3 regions of the Klebsiella oxytoca genome follow, and region 3 is predicted to be linked to each of the others. Evidence: predicted binding sites of a transcription regulator. Region 3 holds the regulator's gene; each other region holds the start of a gene.
The links. The regulator LexA, encoded in region 3, represses DNA repair genes until DNA is damaged. The targets are predictions, from matches to a motif close to TNCTGTATGTACATACAGNA.
Positions count from the first base shown of each region.

Region 1: a site for LexA is predicted at 2,467-2,486, ahead of umuD (translesion error-prone DNA polymerase V autoproteolytic subunit). Genes of this name have one in related genera too.
Region 2: a site for LexA is predicted at 2,023-2,042, ahead of sulA (SOS-induced cell division inhibitor SulA). Genes of this name have one in related genera too.

Region 1 covers NZ_CP046115.1:2,448,565-2,452,805, reverse strand. The annotation lists gene GJ746_RS11365 (oxidoreductase) at 1-674, shown strand, start outside; gene umuC (translesion error-prone DNA polymerase V subunit UmuC) at 761-2,026, opposite strand; gene umuD (translesion error-prone DNA polymerase V autoproteolytic subunit) at 2,026-2,448, opposite strand; gene GJ746_RS11350 (hypothetical protein) at 2,733-2,927, shown strand; gene GJ746_RS11345 (hypothetical protein) at 3,089-3,286, shown strand; gene GJ746_RS11340 (cold-shock protein) at 3,663-3,851, opposite strand.
Region 2 covers NZ_CP046115.1:2,018,078-2,022,318, reverse strand. The annotation lists gene yccS (YccS family putative transporter) at 1-990, shown strand, start outside; gene GJ746_RS09285 (TfoX/Sxy family DNA transformation protein) at 978-1,601, opposite strand; gene sulA (SOS-induced cell division inhibitor SulA) at 2,063-2,572, shown strand; gene ompA (porin OmpA) at 2,926-3,993, shown strand; gene matP (macrodomain Ter protein MatP) at 4,107-4,241, opposite strand, start outside.
Region 3 covers NZ_CP046115.1:349,226-353,466, forward strand. The annotation lists gene plsB (glycerol-3-phosphate 1-O-acyltransferase PlsB) at 1-493, opposite strand, end outside; gene GJ746_RS01630 (diacylglycerol kinase) at 623-991, shown strand; gene lexA (transcriptional repressor LexA) at 1,114-1,722, shown strand; gene dinF (MATE family efflux transporter DinF) at 1,795-3,111, shown strand; gene GJ746_RS01645 (CsbD family protein) at 3,237-3,446, shown strand; gene zur (zinc uptake transcriptional repressor Zur) at 3,660-4,175, opposite strand.

The DNA.
Region 1 (4,241 bases), 2.1 Mb from region 3:
ACCTGGGAGTAAAGCAGGTTATCGAACAGGGACTCATCGGCAAGGTTAAACATTTCGAGTCACATTTCGACCGATTCCGTCCGGAAGTGCGCGTCCGCTGGCGGGAGCAGAACGTACCGGGCAGCGGCCTGTGGTTTGATTTGGGTCCGCATCTGATCGACCAGACACTGCAGCTGTTCGGTCTGCCGCAGTCGGTGCAGGGAAATATTGCGACCCTGCGTGAAGGAGCGGAAATCAACGACTGGGCGCACGTGGTCCTGAACTACCCCCAGCATAAAGTGGTTCTGCACTGCAGTATGCTGGTGGCGGGTGGCGTATCGCGCTTCACCGTCCATGGCGATAAAGGCAGCGTAGTCAAACAACGCGCCGACCAGCAGGAGAGCCAGCTGCTGGCGGGCGTGGTGCCGGGCAGCGAAAGCTGGGGCTACGATGATGATAGCCTGGTGGTATTTGATACCAATCTACAGTCTCGCGAAATCCGCACGCCAAAAGGCGATCAGCGCCAGTACTACATTCACGTTCGCGATGCGCTAACCGACAAAATCAGCAACCCGGTGTCGCCATTAGAGGCGCTGGCCGTGATGGCGGTGCTGGAAGCTGCGGTGAAATCGGCCGAAAGCGGAACGACGCAAACTTTAGCGCTGACCGAAGATGAACTGACGGCCCTGAAATAAGCGGCGGGTAGCCGTCATCGGGAAAACGGCCTGCGAAGTTCCCGCTGGCGCTGCCTGAACGGATGACATCTTTGCTTCATGCCAGCCTACAGTTTCACCCGTAGTAAATCACTGAACCGGGTGGTGTAGGCTGGCGACAGCATATGCCGTTTCATCTCCCAGCGACGTTCTATCCCCTGTCCGGCAAACCAGAGCTGGCCTTTTTCCCGCCGGTTAACGGTATCAAGGACCGTCATAAGTCGTTCGCTATTCGCTCGCGGGCGATAATCGTCAAACAGGCTTAGCTGAGCCACTCCCTGGCTGAAGAAATCCCCCAGCATCACGCCGCACTTTTGATATCGGTATCCCTCCCGCCAGATGGTATCCAGGCATTTTACCGCCGCAGCGACAATATCCCGGCTATCCTGCGTCGGAATAAGTATTTTCGTACCGGCATCATTGCCGTAATAGGTTTCATTACCCACAAAGGGGCTGGTTTTAACAAAGGCGGATACATAGCGGCAGTACTGGTGCTCCGCGCGCAGTTTCTCCGAGGCGCGAACCGCATGGCTGCATATTGCTTCACGCATCGGCCCGTATTCGCTGACCTTCTGGCTAAATGAGCGCGAGCAGATGATTTGCTGTTTCGTCGGCATATACTCTTCCAGCTCAAGACAGGCCTCGCCGCGCAGCTCCCGCACGGTGCGCTCCATCACCACGCTGAAATGTTTTCTGATCAGCGAAGTGGGCGTCCCGGCAAGTTCAAGAGCCGTTGTAATCCCCATCTCGTTGAGCTTTTTCGCAATACGTCGCCCCACTCCCCAGATTTCACCGACGGCAACTTTCTCCAGCAGTTTCTTCTGCCGGACCGGTATAGAGAGATCGACAACGCCCTCGAATTTCGGCCATCTTTTTGCCGCGTAGTTAGCCAGCTTAGCCAGCGTTTTCGTTGGCCCGATCCCTACCCCCACCGTCAGGCCGGTACACTGCAATAATGTGCTGCGCACATGACGACCAAAGGCCTCAAGCTCTTCAGAACGATGGATCCCGCTCAGATTCACGAACGCTTCATCAATGGAATATTGATAAACCGCCGGGGTCAGCTCTTCGAGAAGCGTCATTACACGATTAGACATATCGCCATAAAGAGCGTAGTTGCTGCTAAATACCGCCACCTGATGGCGCGCAAACTGTGATTTCACTTTGAAGTACGGCGTGCCCATGGGGATATCCAGCAGTTTAGCCTCGTGATTTCGGGCAATCACGCAGCCGTCGTTGTTGCTTAACACCACGACGGGACGTCCACGTAAATCAGGACGGAAAACCGTTTCACAGCTGGCATAAAATGAATTCACATCCACCAGGGCAAACATTAGCGAAGCTTGTTAATGCTGAAAGTGACGACCCCAAAAATCTCCAGATCTTCACCGTCGTTGTGCAGCACAATTGGCGGAAAATCCGGGTTCATCGGCAAAAGCTGCATAACAGGATGCATACACAGTCGCTTAACCGTGTATTCGCCGCCAACTGAGGCAATGATGATATCGCCATGCTTCGCTTTCAGGCCGCGATCCACCACCAGAAGAGTTCCTTCATAAATGCCGGCATCAACCATCGACATCCCCGTGGCCATGACAAAATAGGTTGCCGCAGGATGGCTGATACAAAGTTCATTGAGGTCTATCCTCTTCTCAATGTAATCCTGCGCCGGGCTGGGAAACCCACATTGCACATAATCGCTAAATAGCGGGATCGACACGATCTGACGCAATTCAACCGGTTTGTAGAACATCATAATAGACTCACTCGTGAATACTGTATTTATATACAGTATCAATGATTCGCCGAGGTTTTCAAGTCGCCAGTCAAGCATTGGCGCGAAGGTGTTGAAGTTGCGGTAAATTTAGCGTGCGGGCTTGCATGGCGCTGAACTGGCGAGCTTCTCTCCCTACGTATTAAGGATGGTTTGGTACTGCACGCTGGATATTTCCCCTAATTGGGAGGAGGATAGAATCAGGTGTTGCGCTCTTTGCCCATAACTTGTTGTTATCTGTCCGACATACTGAACTGGAGATTCATATGTATTACATGTCAGGAGACATCACTCTCCACTTTTATCGTTATCAGTGCCGTTTTTATGTCGCTCATTGGGACGGAGGGCATGTGATGACGGAGAAGTTCAGGCCGTTTGTTGCTTCTATCACTGAGAAAACGGGTATCGATGAAAAGAGCGTCGAGGCGGCGGCGCGGGACTACTTCAATAACGTTGACTAAGAATGTACGCAATACCATCGCTATCAGCAGATTTATAGCGATGGTTACCGCGGGTTTGCAAACAAGCTGAAAACGCAAATGCAAAGCCGTGTCACACGCTCGTAAAACAAAGCCTGTAAGATAGAGCCCGGAAGCCACCAACGCTAAAACGAGGTGAAGAAATGGGAACAGTAAAAGCCAACAATCTGGAACAGGCACAGCAGCTTCTTCAGTCCGCTGACGCGATTAAAATCGAGCTGAATTTCGAGCTCGACTCTGATGAGTTTTTTAATTTTGCTATTGAGTACTGTACTAATGGGACGAAGCTTACGCGCGTCGACGATCGCTTCGTTATTTCTCGCAAGAAAGTCGTGAAGTAGCCAGGCGGTTATCTCCTGCTATTTCCAGATCACAGAAGCATTCGTTTTTTAGCTTCTGTGATGGTCGCCATCACAGTAATCATGCCCTGCTGAATAACGGGGGAAGATCTATTTCGCTGTCTGCGCGACGAAATGGCCGTAATAACCAGCTGAAAAAACTAATACCGCTGATTTTTGCGATTTCCCGTCTGAGAACTCCCTGAGCGTATTGCATAAAGATGGCCTGGCGCGGCATTTTTTCACGTCAGGCCATCTTAGAAAGGCATGACGTTATTTAAATTCATCAAAAACTAAAAGGCTACCCGCAGGCAGCCTCGTCACCAAATGGTAAAACGTTACTTTTAGACGATCAAGGCTCCTTTCAGGAGCCGCTACGCTACTTGCGTAATTCCAGCGATGCTGCGTTTCTGGAAATAGACGGTGCAATATTATCAAATGTAATCATTGCCGATTTACAAAAAATGCATTTCGCACCAAACGGATTTTTTTCAGAAACATCGTAACTTGATGTTCTGTACTGTGACCCATGGCAGCATGGGCATCTGAAATGAATGTGGTCAATCATGATGTTAGCCTCTTTTTGCTACAACATTCTCTACCGCAGGGACATCTGGCCATAATTCACAGAAAACACCTTCCCGGGCTTTCTGTAACAGCGCGGAGCGCTGCTCTGAATGGTTGAGAATAACAATGACATCATTGTCATTACTTCTTATAGATACATCTGAAGCTCGCTTCAGACCTTACTCTATTACTGCACCAGCGATTTTTTAATGTTGTTCGATTCTTAATTTGCCCTCAGGGCACGTAATGTTTGGTAAATTTCAATAACAATAGTTGCGTGCATTGCGAATATCGACATCTCATATGCACTATTTTTTACGCTCAACGGGGATAGCAAAACTCCCGCTTTCAATACCACCGTTTGCGTCAGCTTCTGGCCTGTCTACTCGGG
Region 2 (4,241 bases), 1.7 Mb from region 3:
AATATGTCCCCGGAGTCAGCCCTGTTTCGCCATGCGGTCCGAATGTCGCTAGTGCTGTGCGCAGGTTATGCTTTTATCCAACTGACCGGCCTGAACCATGGTTACTGGATATTGCTGACCAGCCTGTTTGTTTGCCAGCCAAACTATAACGCCACCCGTCACCGTCTGGCGTTAAGGATAATCGGGACGCTGGTTGGAGTGGCGGTAGGCCTTCCAGTGCTGCTCCTCGTTCCATCCGTTGAAGGGCAGTTGGTTTTAATTGTTCTGACCGGCGTGCTGTTCTTCGCTTTCCGTAATGTGCAGTACGCGCATGCGACAATGTTTATTACCCTGCTGGTTTTGTTGTGCTTTAACCTGCTGGGTGAAGGATTCGAAGTTGCCCTACCGCGTATAATTGACACGTTGATCGGCTGTGCTATTGCATGGGCTGCAGTAAGTTTTATCTGGCCGGACTGGAAATTCCGCAACCTACCGCGCGTTCTTGAACAAGCAATCAACGCCAACTGCCGCTATTTAGATGCCATACTTGAGCAATATCACCAGGGACGCGATAACCGTCTTGCCTACCGTATAGCGCGCAGAGCGGCGCACAGCAGGGATGGTGAATTAGCATCCGTAGTATCAAACTTATCTACAGAACCAAAAACCAATGCACAAATGCGAGAGACCGCCTTTCGATTGCTGTGCCTGAATCATACTTTTACCAGCTATATTTCCGCTCTTGGAGCCCACAGGGAAAAGCTGGCAACGCCAGATATCCTGGCGCTGCTGGACGATGCCGTTTGTTATGTTGATGACGTATTGCACCACTCTCCGGCCGATGAGCAACGGGTACAGCAAGCTTTAACAAGCCTGCAGACCCGAATTCAGCATCTCGATCCTCGAGCCGACAGTAAAGAGCCTTTAGTTCTGCAACAAATCGGACTGCTACTGGCGCTGTTACCTGAAATTTGTCGGCTTCAGCGCCAGGTTGAGATTCAACCAGAGTAAACCTCAATCCTCTGCACCTGTTCTGCCGCCCACTCCTCAAGCTCCTGACGCTGTTGCGTTGGGAGCGTGGCCGCATGTACGCCGGCAAGTGCCCCCTCTAACGCATAAAGAACATTAACCGTCAGCGCTTTATTCATTTTTCGTAACCTCAGCCAGGCTTCTTTGGCCCCAATTCTACGCAGCATTAATTCATCTGTGATGCCGGAATTAATCAGCTGTAGCTCCATATGAAAACTGATATTGGGTAAGTTTTTTAATCTCCCTGAGTAGCGCTGGCGATGTTTTTCATTACGAGCAGTCTGTAATGAAAGGGATGATAAATGAAAAAGCATTTTGCTATCACGCCAGAGTTCTTCATCTATATGATAATACTTTAGCGAAACCAGACGGCCATTCTTATGCATCTTCAAAAGCGGGGTTTTATGTGCTACGCGGTACGCTGCGCTCTGCTCGCAAACCCGAAGATAGATTTCACCTTCTGCCATCATGGCGAAAACGGTATTATCTATCGCCAGGCTATAGCCGCCAAACAGGGGACGGCAGCTTATTTTGCCTAATGGAGACAAACACGCCCGAAACTGATGGATCCTGAGACATACAAGTTTCTTCATGATTATTCCTTTCTTAATCATGTAAATAAGACACAAATTTGTTAACGGAACCGTTATTAAAGAAAATAAGTGACTTCCCTTTGTGCAGCAACATGAATTATCTCTTTATTTTAATCAGTTTGTTTTTTTGCGAGCCGCTTTCAGAAAATAGCGTCTTTATGAAGTCAAAGTCTGTAAAGGCAAAATGCTCAATTTATTTTGAACACAAGAAGATAGAGGAATCCAGGTATCATTACCCGCGCTCGTATGGTTAAGACAAAAATTAATACAGACAATTTAGTTAAGAAAAAATAGCGGTGGGATGAATTCACATTATGCACGCAATGTCGTGAGCCATTCTCAGTTCATGTTCACTCAATGAAGCGTACAAATTTCATTCATCCAGAGATAAAATCTGGTTGATCTTTCCGCCTACCGCATATACTGTATATGCATACAGTAACACACAGGCGGGATAGACTATGTTTACATCAGCTCATGCAAATCGTTCACAACTGACTTCTACTTCAGTACATCGTCGCTCTCATGACGCTGCCGAACAGCCAGCAAACGGGCTGATCAGTGAAATAGTTTATAGAGAAGATCAGCCTATGATGACCCAGCTGCTATTGCTTCCTTTATTACAGCAGCTTGGTCAGCAATCGCGCTGGCAGCTCTGGCTTACTCCGCAGCAGAAATTGAGCCGTGAGTGGGTACAGTCTTCCGGTCTGCCGCTATCAAAAGTTATGCAGATCAGCCAGCTCTCCCCTTCTGACACCCTGGAGTCAATGGTTCGATCCCTGCGAACCGGAAATTACAGCGTAGTCATTGGCTGGCTATCAGATGAACTCAGCGTTGAAGAACATGAACGACTGGTTGCCGCTGCTGAAGAGGGTCACGCGATGGGCTTCATTATGCGCCCGGTGAGAAGGACTAATCAGCCTGGCAGACAACTTTCGGGGCTGAAAATTCACTCAAATCTTTATCATTGAGTGAGTTTAGGATTAATCCTGGATTTTTTTTTATCCTGACGTTGGGCAGGCTTTCATGAGAGGTATTTTTGTTAAAATGCTTGTCTGATGCGGGTTCGCGACTTTTTCAGGGTTGATGAATACCCACCCTATTTATTAAACATTGTGTACACAACCCTTTTTTTTCATATGCCTGACGGAGTTCACACTTGTAAGTTTCGAACTAAGTTGTAGACTTTACATCGCCAGGGGTGATCGGCTTACGCTGCATGTATCAGCATAGTTAACAACAAGTCACGCCCCGGGTGAAGGATTTAACCGTGAGGTCTTTTGAAACTTCATGGCGAATTTTGGATGATAATGAGGCGCAAAAAATGAAAAAGACAGCTATCGCGATTGCAGTGGCACTGGCTGGCTTCGCTACCGTAGCGCAGGCCGCTCCGAAAGATAACACCTGGTATACAGGTGCTAAACTGGGCTGGTCCCAGTATCACGACACCGGTTTCTACGGTAACGGTTTCAAAGGCAACAATGGTCCGGTTCGTAACGATCAGCTGGGTGCTGGTGCGTTTGGTGGTTACCAGGTTAACCCGTACCTCGGTTTCGAGATGGGTTATGACTGGCTGGGCCGCATGGCTTATAAAGGCAGCGTAAACAACGGTGCTTTCAAAGCTCAGGGCGTTCAGCTGACTGCTAAACTGGGTTACCCAATCACTGACGATCTGGACATCTATACCCGTCTGGGTGGTATGGTTTGGCGCGCTGACTCCAAAGGCAACTATGCTAACGGCGTTTCTCGTAGCGAACACGACACTGGTGTCTCCCCGGTATTCGCGGGCGGCTTAGAGTGGGCTGTTACTCGTGACATCGCAACTCGTCTGGAATACCAGTGGGTTAACAACATCGGCGACGCTGGCACCGTTGGTACCCGTCCTGATAACGGCATGCTGAGCCTGGGTGTTTCCTACCGTTTCGGTCAGGAAGATGTTGCTCCGGTTGTAGCTCCGGCTCCGGCTCCGGCTCCAGAAGTGACTACTAAGCACTTCACCCTGAAGTCTGACGTTCTGTTCAACTTCAACAAATCTACTCTGAAACCAGAAGGCCAGCAGGCTCTGGATCAGCTGTACACCCAGCTGAGCAACATGGATCCTAAAGATGGTTCCGCAGTTGTTCTGGGCTATACCGACCGTATCGGTTCTGATGCCTACAACCAGCAGCTGTCTGAGAAACGTGCTCAGTCCGTTGTTGATTACCTGGTATCCAAAGGTATCCCGTCCAGCAAAATCTCTGCTCGCGGTATGGGTGAATCCAACCCGGTTACTGGCAACACCTGTGACAACGTGAAAGCTCGTGCAGCTCTGATCGACTGCCTGGGTCCGGATCGTCGCGTAGAAATCGAAGTTAAAGGCTACAAAGACGTCGTAACTCAGCCGCAGGCTTAAGTTATACCGTTAATGAAAAAACCCCGCATTGCGGGGTTTTTTTTGGGCTAACGTTATACAACGAAACCAGAATCGAATAAGTCCCAACAGCCAGATGTCCATCTGGCATCTGCTCACTCTTTACCGAGTAACACCTGTAGATCATGCTTCAGGCTGGACATTTTGCTGGCATATTTCTCTTTATGCTCAGCATCTTCAATCAACTGCACAATAGTCTCTGACAGAGTCTTACCTCTCCTCTGCGCCAG
Region 3 (4,241 bases):
CAAAACTGTCGCGGCCCAGCCACAGAACGGCGAAGAATTTTTGTATCCCGTTGAGCATGCGCAGAGGAGGGTTAACCTCGCCTTTTTCACGTCCCGGTGCGCGGCCAAACATGACCGAGACCGGCACCATTTGCACGTCAAGGTCAGGATGGTTGCGGTGCAAATCGAGATAGTCGTGGAATAGCTTAATAGACTCTTCTTTCGGCGTGTAATAGGTGAACACGCGTGGTCCGCCGTGGATGAATACGTAGCGCGGTAGCAGGGCGCCATCGATCTCAAGCGGCTCTAGTGGGTCCGGTAACTCATGTTCCAGACATTGCGCGCGCAGCGTCAGCAGGTCCGCCTTCGAATTGTAGGGCAGGACGTACATAATCGGCCGCGAGGTATCCAGGCCTAATTCCTGAGCAGGTTGTGCCGGAATCGACTTGCTCTTTACCAGCGCCCTTAATGGTAAATTCAGTAATTTATAGTAAATTCGTTGCCAGCCAGACATAGACGATGTGAAGCCTCTGGTTAATCATGCAAATGCGCCGCAAGAATAACAGAAAGTGCGCAAAATTTCCGTTGTAACGCAGTAAACGCGTACACTCATTGATGTCATTTACATAAAAAGGTTCGTTTGATGGCCAATAATACCACTGGGTTAACCCGAATTATTAAAGCTGCAGGGTATTCCTGGAAAGGATTTCGCGCGGCATGGGTCAATGAGGCCGCATTTCGTCAGGAAGGCGTCGCGGCCATTATTGCCGTGGCGATAGCCTGCTGGTTAGACGTTGATGCCATTACGCGAGTGCTGTTAATTGGCTCAGTCCTGTTAGTGATGATAGTTGAAATTATCAACAGCGCGATTGAAGCGGTCGTGGACCGTATCGGCCCTGAACGCCATGAGCTCTCGGGGCGAGCAAAAGACATGGGCTCTGCGGCGGTGTTGTTGGCGATTATCATCGCGCTGATCACATGGGCAGTGCTTTTATGGGCAAACTATCGCTAAGTCCTTTCGTATCTGCTCGCAAAACGGAAAGAAACTCCTGATTTTTGTGTGAAATGTGGTTCCAAAATCACCGTTAGCTGTATATACTCACAGCATAACTGTATATACACCCAGGGGGCGGAATGAAAGCGTTAACGACCAGGCAGCAAGAGGTGTTTGATCTCATTCGGGATCATATCAGCCAGACGGGCATGCCGCCGACGCGTGCGGAGATTGCTCAGCGCTTGGGGTTTCGTTCCCCAAACGCGGCGGAAGAACACCTGAAAGCGCTGGCGCGTAAAGGCGCAATTGAGATCGTTTCCGGTGCCTCCCGCGGTATTCGTCTACTGACGGAAGAAGAAACGGGTCTGCCGCTTATCGGTCGCGTCGCGGCAGGCGAGCCTCTGCTGGCGCAACAGCATATTGAAGGTCACTATCAGGTCGATCCGGCCATGTTTAAACCGAATGCCGATTTTCTGCTGCGCGTCAGCGGGATGTCGATGAAAGACATCGGTATTCTCGACGGTGACCTGCTGGCGGTACATAAAACGCAGGATGTGCGTAACGGCCAGGTGGTTGTGGCGCGCATTGACGAAGAAGTTACCGTGAAGCGTCTGAAAAAGCAGGGTAACGTCGTTGAACTGCTGCCAGAAAATAGCGAATTTTCACCGATTGTGGTGGATCTCCGCGAGCAGAGTTTTACTATTGAAGGCCTGGCCGTCGGCGTTATCCGTAACGGCAACTGGCAGTAATTTCTTCATCCCGCGGCATCATCAGTAATTGTATGATGCCGCGTCGTTTTTCCTCATTTTGGCTCTTTCCCCATGCTTTTTAACGCCGCCGACAAAGCCCTTTGGCGCTTAGCGCTGCCCATGATCTTTTCCAATATCACCGTTCCTCTGCTGGGACTGGTGGATACTGCCGTTATTGGTCACCTCGACAGCCCGGTTTATCTGGGCGGCGTGGCCGTCGGTGCGACGGCGACCAGTTTCCTCTTTATGCTGCTTTTGTTCCTGCGAATGAGCACGACCGGACTAACGGCACAGGCGTTTGGCGCAAAAGATCCGCAGCGGCTGGCGCGTGCGCTGGTGCAACCGCTAGGCCTGGCGCTGGCCGCCGGGCTGGCGATTGTTCTCTTCAGGATCCCGTTAATAAATCTGGCGCTGCATATCGTTGGCGGTAGCGAAGCGGTACTTGAGCAGGCCCGGCGCTTCCTTGAGATCCGCTGGCTGAGCGCTCCGGCTTCGCTGGCAAATCTGGTTCTGCTGGGCTGGCTGCTTGGGGTACAGTACGCCAGAGCGCCGGTGATCCTGCTGGTGGTCGGTAACGTGCTCAATATTGTGCTCGATTTATGGCTGGTGATGGGCCTGCACATGAATGTGCAGGGGGCGGCACTGGCGACGGTTACGGCAGAATATGCCACTTTCGTCATTGGCCTGCTAATGGCGAAACGGGTGCTGGCGCTACGCGGCGTTTCCCTGTTGATGCTGAAAAATGCCTGGCGCGGAGATATACGACGTCTGCTGGCGCTGAATCGCGACATCATGCTGCGATCGCTGCTGCTACAGCTTTGTTTTGGGGCGGTAACGGTATATGGCGCCCGTCTCGGCGCTGATGTTGTCGCGGTCAATGCCGTACTCATGACGATGTTGACCTTTACCGCCTATGCGCTGGACGGTTTTGCCTACGCCGTAGAGGCTCACTCGGGGCAGGCTTACGGCGCCCGCGACGATAGCCAACTGCTTGCCGTATGGCATGCGGCCTGCCGCCAGTCAGGGATGGTGGCTCTGGCGTTCGCGCTCATCTACTGCCTCGCCGGCGAACGCATTATTGCTTTGTTAACCTCGCTGTCATCGCTACAGCAGCTGGCCGACCGCTATCTGGTGTGGCAGATGATACTGCCGCTCGTTGGCGTCTGGTGCTACCTGCTCGACGGTATGTTTATCGGCGCGACGCGCGGTGCGGAGATGCGTAACAGCATGGCGGTGGCGGCGGCAGGGTTTGCTCTGACGCTGCTGACGGTACCGCTGCTCGGTAATCATGGACTGTGGCTGGCGCTGGCCGTATTTCTCGCTCTACGCGGCGTTTCTTTGGCTGTCATCTGGCGGCGGCACTGGCGGCGCGGTACCTGGTTTTCATAGTGTATTTTATTGTTCTGGTGGTTAAAGATTCCGAATAATAAATCTTACCCAGAATACTCATCTATAGTTAAGTCATGTCCGAGACACAGCGGGCTGTTCATTCACCGAACGATGAGGATTGCATGATGAATAAAGACGAAATCGGCGGTAACTGGAAACAGTTTAAAGGTAAAGCGAAAGAGAAATGGGGCAAGCTGACCGATGATGACATGACCGTCATCGAAGGTAAGCGCGATCAGCTGGTCGGCAGAATTCAGGAACGTTATGGATACGCTAAAGATCAGGCTGAGAAAGAAGTGACTGATTGGGAAACTAAAAACGACTATCGCTGGTAGCGAAAGCGTCGTGTATTAACCCACTGTTATTGCCTGTCCTACGATTAATACCCTAAATAATTCGAGTTGCAGGTTGCAGGACAAAACGGTTAACCGTTTTGAACGGCGCCCGTCAGGGTGAGGCCCAGGGAGGGGCCGAGTTATCGCCAACGCACATGCAGCTTCTTGAAGTATGACGGGTATATTCCCTTGAATCCCGCTGTGGCTTACGCCTTAGCGGGCTTTCTTTTTTATCTGAATGGTATGATCGTGATGGCAGTGCCCAGGCGTGCTGCAGGCTTCCACTTCGACACAGGCAGCGCACAGGCCGTGAGCTTCAATAACGTTATGGCGTAAAGCAAACCCCATTTTTGCTGCCAGGGTATGCATAATATCTTCTACGCCTTCCGCGCCCTCTTCTTTAACGCTGCCGCAGCGGTCGCAGATAAACATCGCCGAGCTGTGGGTAGGCTGATCGAACAGGTGACACAGTACATAGCTGTTAGTGGATTCCACCTTATGCACGAACCCCTGCTCCAGTAAAAACTCCAGCGCCCTATAGACGGTCGGCGGTTTAGCCTGGGGCTCTTTTTCACGAAGGAGATCGAGCAGGTCGTAGGCGCTGATAGCCCCTTGCTGCAGGCTCATCAAACGCAATACTTCAAGGCGCTGCGGGGTCAGGCGCACGCCACGCTGCGCGCAGAGCTTTTCAGCATGCGCTAACATTTGTTGCGAAGTGGTCTTATCCATGAGCGTCCTCTGGTTGCGTGAATATGAAACTGTTACTTTATCACGATACAAATAAAACGCCGAGAC